2 regions of the Glutamicibacter sp. 2E12 genome follow, and region 2 is predicted to be linked to the other one. Evidence: riboswitches for the same ligand, from Rfam matches in the RefSeq annotation. Region 2 holds a riboswitch; the other holds the start of a gene.
The links. Region 2 has a riboswitch for thiamine pyrophosphate ahead of ACP3TE_RS12150 (ECF transporter S component). Riboswitches for the same ligand answer to the same signal wherever they lie in the genome.
Positions count from the first base shown of each region.

Region 1 (3,877 bases), 330 kb from region 2:
GTGCGGTATCGCGGCGCGGGATCCGGCCAGCGAGCCGCGCGGCGCGCCCGGCACGCACAGCATCCTTCATGGCCCTGGCCATGAGCGGCGCGTTGTGCGCCCGGGTCACCGCACTGGCCAGCAGCACCGCGTCGCAGCCGAGCTCCATGGCCAGGGCCGCATCCGAGGCGGTGCCCACCCCGGCGTCAAGGATCACCGGTACCTGCGCGCGGGAGACGATGGTGGAAATATTGTGCGGATTCAGGATCCCCAGGCCCGAGCCGATCGGCGCTCCGGCCGGCATGATTGCCGCAACCCCGGCGTCTTGCAGGCGTTGGGCAAGTGCCGGATCATCATTGGTGTAGGCGAAGACCTGGAACCCGTCGGCCACTAGTTGCTCGGTGGCCGCATGCAGTTCCAGCGGGTCCGGCAGCAGCGTGTGCTCATCGGCAATTACTTCGAGCTTGATCCAATTGGTTTCCAGAGCTTCACGGGCCAGGTGCGCGGTGAGGATCGCATCGCGGGCGGTGAAGCATCCAGCAGTGTTGGGCAGCGCAATCACGTTGTTGCGCTGCAGCAGTTCATACACGTTGCCTGCGCCGGCCGCCGAAAAGTGGCGGATGGCCACGGTGGTCAGTTCCGTTCCGGAGGCCCGCAGGGCGCTTTCCAGGGTGGTCAGCGAACTCGCTCCCCCGGTGCCGAGGATCAAGCGCGAGGACAAGGTGCGTCCGGCGATTTGGAATGGGTCGCTGTGGATGTCCAGCTCGGTGATGTTGCGCGTTTCCATGCCTAGCCTCCCTGGGCCGCGGTAACGAGTTCAATGCTGTGCCCTTCGGCCAGCAGGTAGCTATTCCAGGCGCTGCGTGGAACGACAGCGCCATTGACGGCGGCGGCAACTCCGAGCTTGCTGCCGTCAGCGGCCACCGAGTTGGCGTCCAGTTCCTTGCCGATTTGCGTGCTGATGAATTCGCGAAGGGTGGTTCCTTCGTCCAGGTTCAGTTGCCGTGAATTGAAATTGATGCCGATGCTTGTCATGGTTGCTGCTCCGTTCGGTGAGCGGTCTAGGTTGCGTTGGCAAAGCGGTGGGGATCCACAGCCTGGTGCAAGGGGTGGGATTGGTGGCCGTGGGCGAGATCCGCAGTGAGCGTTGCGCCCAGCGGAGCCAGCAGCACGCCGTGCCGGGAGTACCCGGTGCAGAGCAGCAGCCCTGGATCAAGGCGTCCAAGCAGCGGCCGGTCATCTGGCGTGGCGGGACGTGCCCGGGCCGTTGCTTCGTTCAGCGTGCAGTCGCTGATGCCGGGGACCAGCTTTCTCGCGTTGTCCAGCAGCAGGTGCATCGCGCCAATGTTCACCGCTTGTTGCCGGTCTTCACGGACGCTGGCGCCAAGGACGAGGCTGCCGTCCCTTCTCGGCACCAGATACACCTGTTCCCGGTGCACGATGCCGCGGATGGTGCGGGTGATGAGCGGCGGGCCTGCTGGTCCCTGGATCCGGAGGATGTCCCCGTAGACCGGGCGCAGCGGAAGTTCGTTCAAGCCATCGAGGGTGCCAAGACCGGTGGCCACGATGGTCTGCTCCGCTTCGAGGATTCGGCCCGATGCGGTCCGCACAGCGGTGGTCCGCTTCCCGTCGGTCACCAGTGCCTGCGCCCGTTCCTCGACCAGGTGCGGACGCAGATGCTCCAACAGGATCTTGACGATGGATCGAGGGTCGACCTGGTGGTCATCTTGGCACAGGACCGCGCCGGCAATATTGGCGGCCAAGGCTGGTTCGAGCTTGCGGGCTTGGCTGGGCAGCAGCTTTTGCGCTGACAGGCCGAGGGATATCTGCAGTTCGGCCAGCTCGTGCAGGGCTTCGCGGTCCGCAGGCTCTGCGGCGACAACGAGCGTGGAGTTCTGCAAGTAGTCCGGGCGTTGCCCGGTGGCCGATTCGATGCGCTCGATGAACTGCGGATAGGCGGCATTCGAGGCGGCAAGCAGCTGGTGCAGCGGGCCATTGCCCCAGACCGTTTCAGCTGCCGGGGCCAGCATTCCTGCTGCCGCGTAGCTTGCACCTTGGCCGGGTGCCGGATCGATGAGGGTGACGGTGTGTGCGCGTGATTCCAGCTCGAACGCGACGGCCAGGCCGATTATCCCGGCGCCAACAATGTTGACATGCACAAGGGCACGCTTCCTTCCTACGGCGGCATGACCCGCATCAGGTGTAGCGGTCGGCTCGGTGCCCTCTCAGCCTGGTCGATTCAGGCTCCCGCGGATTACAGCGATTATAAGCATGATGCAGCTCATAAAGTCGAACTTCATTGAACGCAGTTCCGTCATCTTCTGTGATGTACTTGCTGACATGGCATTCCATGACTTCCCTATCGTGCTTCCCCAAGGTTCTGCGCTATCCAGCACCATCATCTCGTTGGAGCAAGAACTCTTGGAATCCAGCCAACGCCATAGCCAGGAGCAATTGCAGCGGCGCTTGCATCCTCGGTTCGCCGAGGTGGGAGCCAGCGGGCGAGTCTATGATCGCGAGGCCATCATTGCCCAGCTGGCCCGGGAGCCGGCACGGGATGCCGGGGCGTTGAAAGTCGAAAGCCCGGTGGCTCTCCAGCTTTCAGACCAGCTGGTGCTGCTGCGCTGGAAGCTGCTCGCCGGTTCCCCCAGCGAACGCAGTTCACTGTGGATCCATGAGCAGGGCCGCTGGCAGCTGCTCTTCCACCAGGGCACGGCCGCCGCTCATCCGCAGCCATCTGCAGGACCGGAGGAAGCCGTGCATGCCGACGGTGAATTCTCGGTGCGCCGGCTGCGCCTTTCGGATGCCGAAGCGGTCTACGAGGCATTTTCCTCGAACCCCGACATGTTGCGCCAAGGCGACGCCGATTCCCCGCAAAAGGCTGAGTCGTATGTGCGCGCACTGCTGGAGGCCGGGGAACGCCAGCAGGCGTTGGCCGTCGCATATCGGGATCGGCTGGTGGGACTGGTGTGCGGTACGGTAGACCCGGCCAATCGGAACGCGTGGATTTGGTATTGGATGAACCAGAATTACCGGGGCCGGTCGCTGGCCACCCGCGCCGTGGCAACCTTAGTGGATTACCTGTTCGACGAGCTGGGACTGTACCGCTTGGAGCTGGGCTTGCGGGCAAATAATCCCGGGTCGAAGCATGTGGCAGAAAGCAACGCCTTCCTGCACGAAGGTGTCGAACGGGGCAAATTCCTGGTTGCCGGAGAACGCATCGATGTGCACACCTACGCACGGTTGCGTACCGATGGCGGCTCTGCGGTCATGCCCTTGCCGTGGGGCACGCAGCAGTAGCTTGGCGGGCATCAAAAAAGTCGCGGAATCCGGTCTTGGATTCCGCGACTTCTTATCTGTCCCTCAGGTTTTGTGATGCGTGGTTAGATGCCTGGGTTCGATGCCGGTGGCGTCGAGTCCGGGCCATTGGTGGCCTGTTGGGCCTCCATCTTTTTCAGCGTGCGGGCCGCAGCATCACGACCGCCGAGGCCAAAGGCCAGAGCCGCTGCCAATGCTGCGCCAATGACGATTGCGCCGAAGGCCATGTTGATGATCGAATCGGCGATACCCATGTACTTCAGGCCCATCGCCACGAACAGCGCAATTGCCGTGTAGCGGATGATCTTCGAAGCAGTAGTGTCACCCAAGAAGCGGCCAATCACATTGGCGATGACGAAACCTGCGGCGATAATTGCTGCGCCGAAGAGGATCTTGCCGCCCAAGGCCAGGATCTCATTGAGGATATTGGTGATCGCTGGGAAGTTCAGCATCTGGGCCGCCATCACACCGAAGAACAGCACGATAGCAATCTTGACGATGCCAGCGATGATTCCCGAAGCGCTCTTGCCCTCGGGAACTACGCCCCACTGGGCAACAACAGTGTCGGTACCCACGCCGT
Region 1 is NZ_CP188297.1:2,932,358-2,936,234, reverse strand. Features, by position in the region: gene ACP3TE_RS13820 (thiazole synthase) at 1-766, opposite strand, end outside; gene thiS (sulfur carrier protein ThiS) at 769-1,014, opposite strand; gene thiO (glycine oxidase ThiO) at 1,041-2,138, opposite strand; TPP riboswitch at 2,136-2,240, opposite strand; gene ACP3TE_RS13805 (GNAT family N-acetyltransferase) at 2,251-3,279, shown strand; gene ACP3TE_RS13800 (mechanosensitive ion channel) at 3,363-3,877, opposite strand, start outside.
Region 1: it holds a riboswitch for thiamine pyrophosphate, as region 2 does, so the genes downstream of both, thiO (glycine oxidase ThiO) here and ACP3TE_RS12150 (ECF transporter S component) in region 2, are expected to answer to the same signal.

Region 2 (3,877 bases):
CTGCGGAACTGATCGCCCGCGAACCGTATATCAGCTCGATCTTGCCATTCTGATTGGAGGGATGATGCCGAACAAGAACTTTGAACCGCGTGACCAGCGCATTGACGATGCGCTGGATACCTCCGGTGTGCGCCACCGCGCGACACTCAAGCAGGAATGGCCGCTGCTTCTGCTGCTGCTCTTTGTCTGGGGTGCTCTCTGGCAGGACTTCTCCCTGGGGAACATGGTCTTCGGCGTGATCATCGCGCTGCTGATCGTGAACCTGTTCCCGCTGCCGCCGGTGGTCCTTTCGGGCCGGATCAATGCCTGGTACTGCCTGAAGCTGTTCATCTGGTTCCTCGGACAGGTCTTCGCCGCCAGCGTCCATGTGGCCTGGCTGGCGCTGGTCCGCGGGAAGCGCACCCGCAGCGCGGTCATTGCGGTCCCGCTGCGCACCGACTCGGACCTGATCGTGATGACCGTGGGACACGTGCTCACGCTGATCCCGGGCTCCTTCGTGATCGACGTGGACCGCAGCTCGTCGACGCTGTACCTGCACTACATCGACATCGAGTCGCCTGCGGACGTGGAGAAGGCGCGTGCCGGCATCCGGGACATCGAACGCCGGCTGATCATGGCTATTGGCAGCCGAGACGAGTACGAAGCGATCAAGAGCGAATGCGGACCGAACTTTGATGCGAGGAAGGGGTAACATGCTGGATATCGTCATTTGGATCTGCGGCATCATGCTCGGGCTCGGTGCTGTCGCCTGCCTGGTCCGTGTTGCCAAGGGGCCGTCAATCCTTGACCGGGTGCTGGCCCTGGACGTGATGCTGCTGATCATCTCCGCCGCGCTGTGCCTGGAAATGGTGCTGCACAAGCACACCGACTACTTGCTGTTCGTCGTGGCCGCCTGCATGCTCGGGTTCATCGGTTCGGTGACCGTCTCGCGCTTCGTTTCGGATCAGAGGAACGCCTAATGGAAATCTTCCTCGATGTCCTCGTTGCCGTCCTGCTGATCCTTGGCTGCCTGATGTCATTGATCGCAGGTATCGGCTTGCTGACCTTCCCGGACATGCTCACCCGCATGCATGCAGCGACCAAACCGCAGGTACTCGGCTTCCTGCTGATTTTCGCTGGACTGGCCATTTACCTGCGCAGCTGGGCTGTGGTCCCGGTACTCGTGCTGGCCTGGGGAATGCAGCTATTGACCGCACCGGTTTCGGCCCACATGATTGGCCGTTCCGGCTACCGGACCAAGCACGCTGCCAAGGAAACCCTGTTCTCCGATGAGCTGAGCCACGTGGTCAACAAGGTCAACGGAACACCGCCGACCGGAACCACCCCGGTTTCCAAGACCGGATCGCCAGACGAACAAGATTGAGAAAAAGCGGGAGCCGCCCCTCTGGGCGGCTCCCGCTTTTGGCTCAACGCCGAAGCTTACTTGGTGAACTTGGCAACAACCTTGTTGGCGCTGCGGTCAGCCACGGTCTGCAGGATTGCTGCGACCAGGGCCGAAACGACTGCGAAGCCCAAGGCACGGCGGAAAGAAGCTTCCGCTGCTTCCTCAGTGCCCTTGCGTGGTGCTTTGCTGCCGGTTGCCTTCAACCAAAGGAAATCAACCAGCTTGCCGCCGAGCATGCCAGCGCCAACGGTGATACCGGTAGTGGCAAGTTTCTGCACTTTATCCATTTTTTCCTCGCGATCAAGCTCTTGACATATCGTTCCTCTGCCCAGCATACCTGCGGTATGGTGGGGGAGCAGTAATTATTCCGACAGGGGAGCGTCAGACTTTTAAAAAAGTCGCAAGACGCTGAGAGTGCGATAGATCGCAGACCCTCGAACCTGCCCCGGCTAGTACCGGCGAAGGAAGTCGAGCATCTCGGATGCGGATAGGCGCGGCAGTATGCCCTCATTCCGTCCATCTCCCCTCCTTTCCACAGGAGGACCAGCAATGAACGAAACAGTTTCGAAGCAGCGTACCGGCTGGCGTGTAGTTGATATCGTCGTCGCCTCGGTGATCGCCGTCGCTTCAGGGGTCATTTTCTGGGCGTGGAGTGCCGGCTATGGCCTGTTCTCGCTCGCCTTTGCGGCTTTCCCGCCAGCCACCGCGTTGCTCACCGGCATGTGGCTCTTCCCGGCGGTGCTCGGCGCACTGATCATCCGCAAGCCAGGCGCCGCAATCTACTGCGAGCTGCTGGCCGCTGTGGTTGAAGCGCTGCTCGGCTCGCACTACGGCTTGACCGTACTGATCTCCGGCCTGGTCCAGGGCCTGGGTGCAGAGCTGGTCTTCGCAGCATTCCGCTACCGCAAGTGGAACCTGGGCGTGGCGCTGCTGGCAGGCTTGTTCGCCGGCTTGTTCGCCGGCATTTCCGAGGCCTACATCCTGGCCTACTATGTTGAGTACACCGCCGGAATGAAGATCTTCCACGTGATCGCCACCGGCATTTCCGGCGTAGTCATCGCAGGGCTGCTGTCCTGGTTGGCCACGTGTGGACTGGCGAAGACCGGTGCATTGAGCGCCCTGCCGAGCCGGCGTGCTCACCTGGAAAGCGCAAAATGAGTTCCTTTGCCAATTCCGGCGCAGCCTCGCTGACCCAGCGCGGTGCCGCCATCACCGCAACGGGGTTCGGCTGGCAGCACTCCGAGAGGAAGAATCCTGCCATCTCGGGACTGGACCTTGTGATCCACGCCGGTGAGAAGGTGCTGCTGGTCGGTCCATCGGGCGCCGGCAAGTCAACCTTGCTGCACGCGATGGCCGGGTTGCTGGAAGCGGATGAGGACGATCAGGTCGCTGGCCGGCTGCTCATAGATGGCAGCGATGCCTTCATCCGGAGCCACCCGGTGGGCTTGATGCAGCAAGACCCGGAAACCCAGGTAGTGCAAAGCAGGGTCGCCGATGACGTGGCCTTTGGCGCCGAGAATCTCGGAATGGATCCCGAACTGATCCGCCAGCGGATCCCCGAAGTGCTGGACGCTGTGGGTCTGGGTGCGCTGTCCTTCGAGCACCGCACCCAGCAACTTTCCGGCGGACAGAAACAGCGGTTGGCCTTGGCCGGCATTCTGGCCATGGAACCCAGCGTCATGCTGCTCGATGAACCGACTGCCAATGTGGACCCGCAGAGCATTGAGCTCTTGCGCGATGCGGTGCTGAACGCCGCCCGGCTTTCCGGTGCCACGCTGGTCGTCGTGGAACACCGGATTGAAGCCTGGGCGCAGCATGTGGACCGGGTTATCGTGCTGCAGCCCGGTGGGGGAGTCGCGCACGATCTGGACCCGCAGCAGCTGTACACCGATGAAACGGTGCGCGAGGAGCTGGCTGCTGCCGGGCTGTGGATTCCAGGCTACTTCCCGCAGGTGGCTCGGGCAACGAACGGTGCCGGTGCCACGCTGCTGGAAGCGCAGCAGCTGGTATCCGCCCGCACCGCCACGGCACCGCGCACCCAAGCGGTGGACGTGAATGTGCAAGCGGGCACCGCGACGGTGATTCGCGGTGAGAATGGCGCTGGAAAGTCGACGCTGGCCTTGACCTTGGGCGGATTGCTCGTCCCGGCCGACGGCGGGTTGGCGGCCACCGCGCAACTGGCCGACGGCCTGGGCAACTCCCCGTTTGCCTGGAAGGCCGGTGCATTGATTGGGCGGATCGGTTCGGTGTTCCAGGAACCCGAACACCAATTCGTGACCCAGAGCGTTCGGGAAGAGCTGGCTTTCGCTCCCAGCCGCGCGCAGGCCAGCAGCGCCGATGCGCCGAAATACGAGCCGGCCCAGGTCCAAGCGCGCGTGGACGCGTTGCTGGAACGCTTGGGCCTGGCGCATTTGGCAGACGCGAACCCGTTCACTCTCTCCGGGGGCGAGAAGCGGCGCTTGTCCGTGGCCACTGTTCTGGCCGCATCCCCCC
Region 2 is NZ_CP188297.1:2,599,378-2,603,254, forward strand. Features, by position in the region: gene ACP3TE_RS12125 (Na+/H+ antiporter subunit D) at 1-53, shown strand, start outside; gene ACP3TE_RS12130 (Na+/H+ antiporter subunit E) at 62-691, shown strand; gene ACP3TE_RS12135 (monovalent cation/H+ antiporter complex subunit F) at 693-959, shown strand; gene mnhG (monovalent cation/H(+) antiporter subunit G) at 959-1,363, shown strand; gene ACP3TE_RS12145 (DUF4235 domain-containing protein) at 1,420-1,662, opposite strand; TPP riboswitch at 1,747-1,868, shown strand; gene ACP3TE_RS12150 (ECF transporter S component) at 1,934-2,542, shown strand; gene ACP3TE_RS12155 (ATP-binding cassette domain-containing protein) at 2,539-3,877, shown strand, end outside.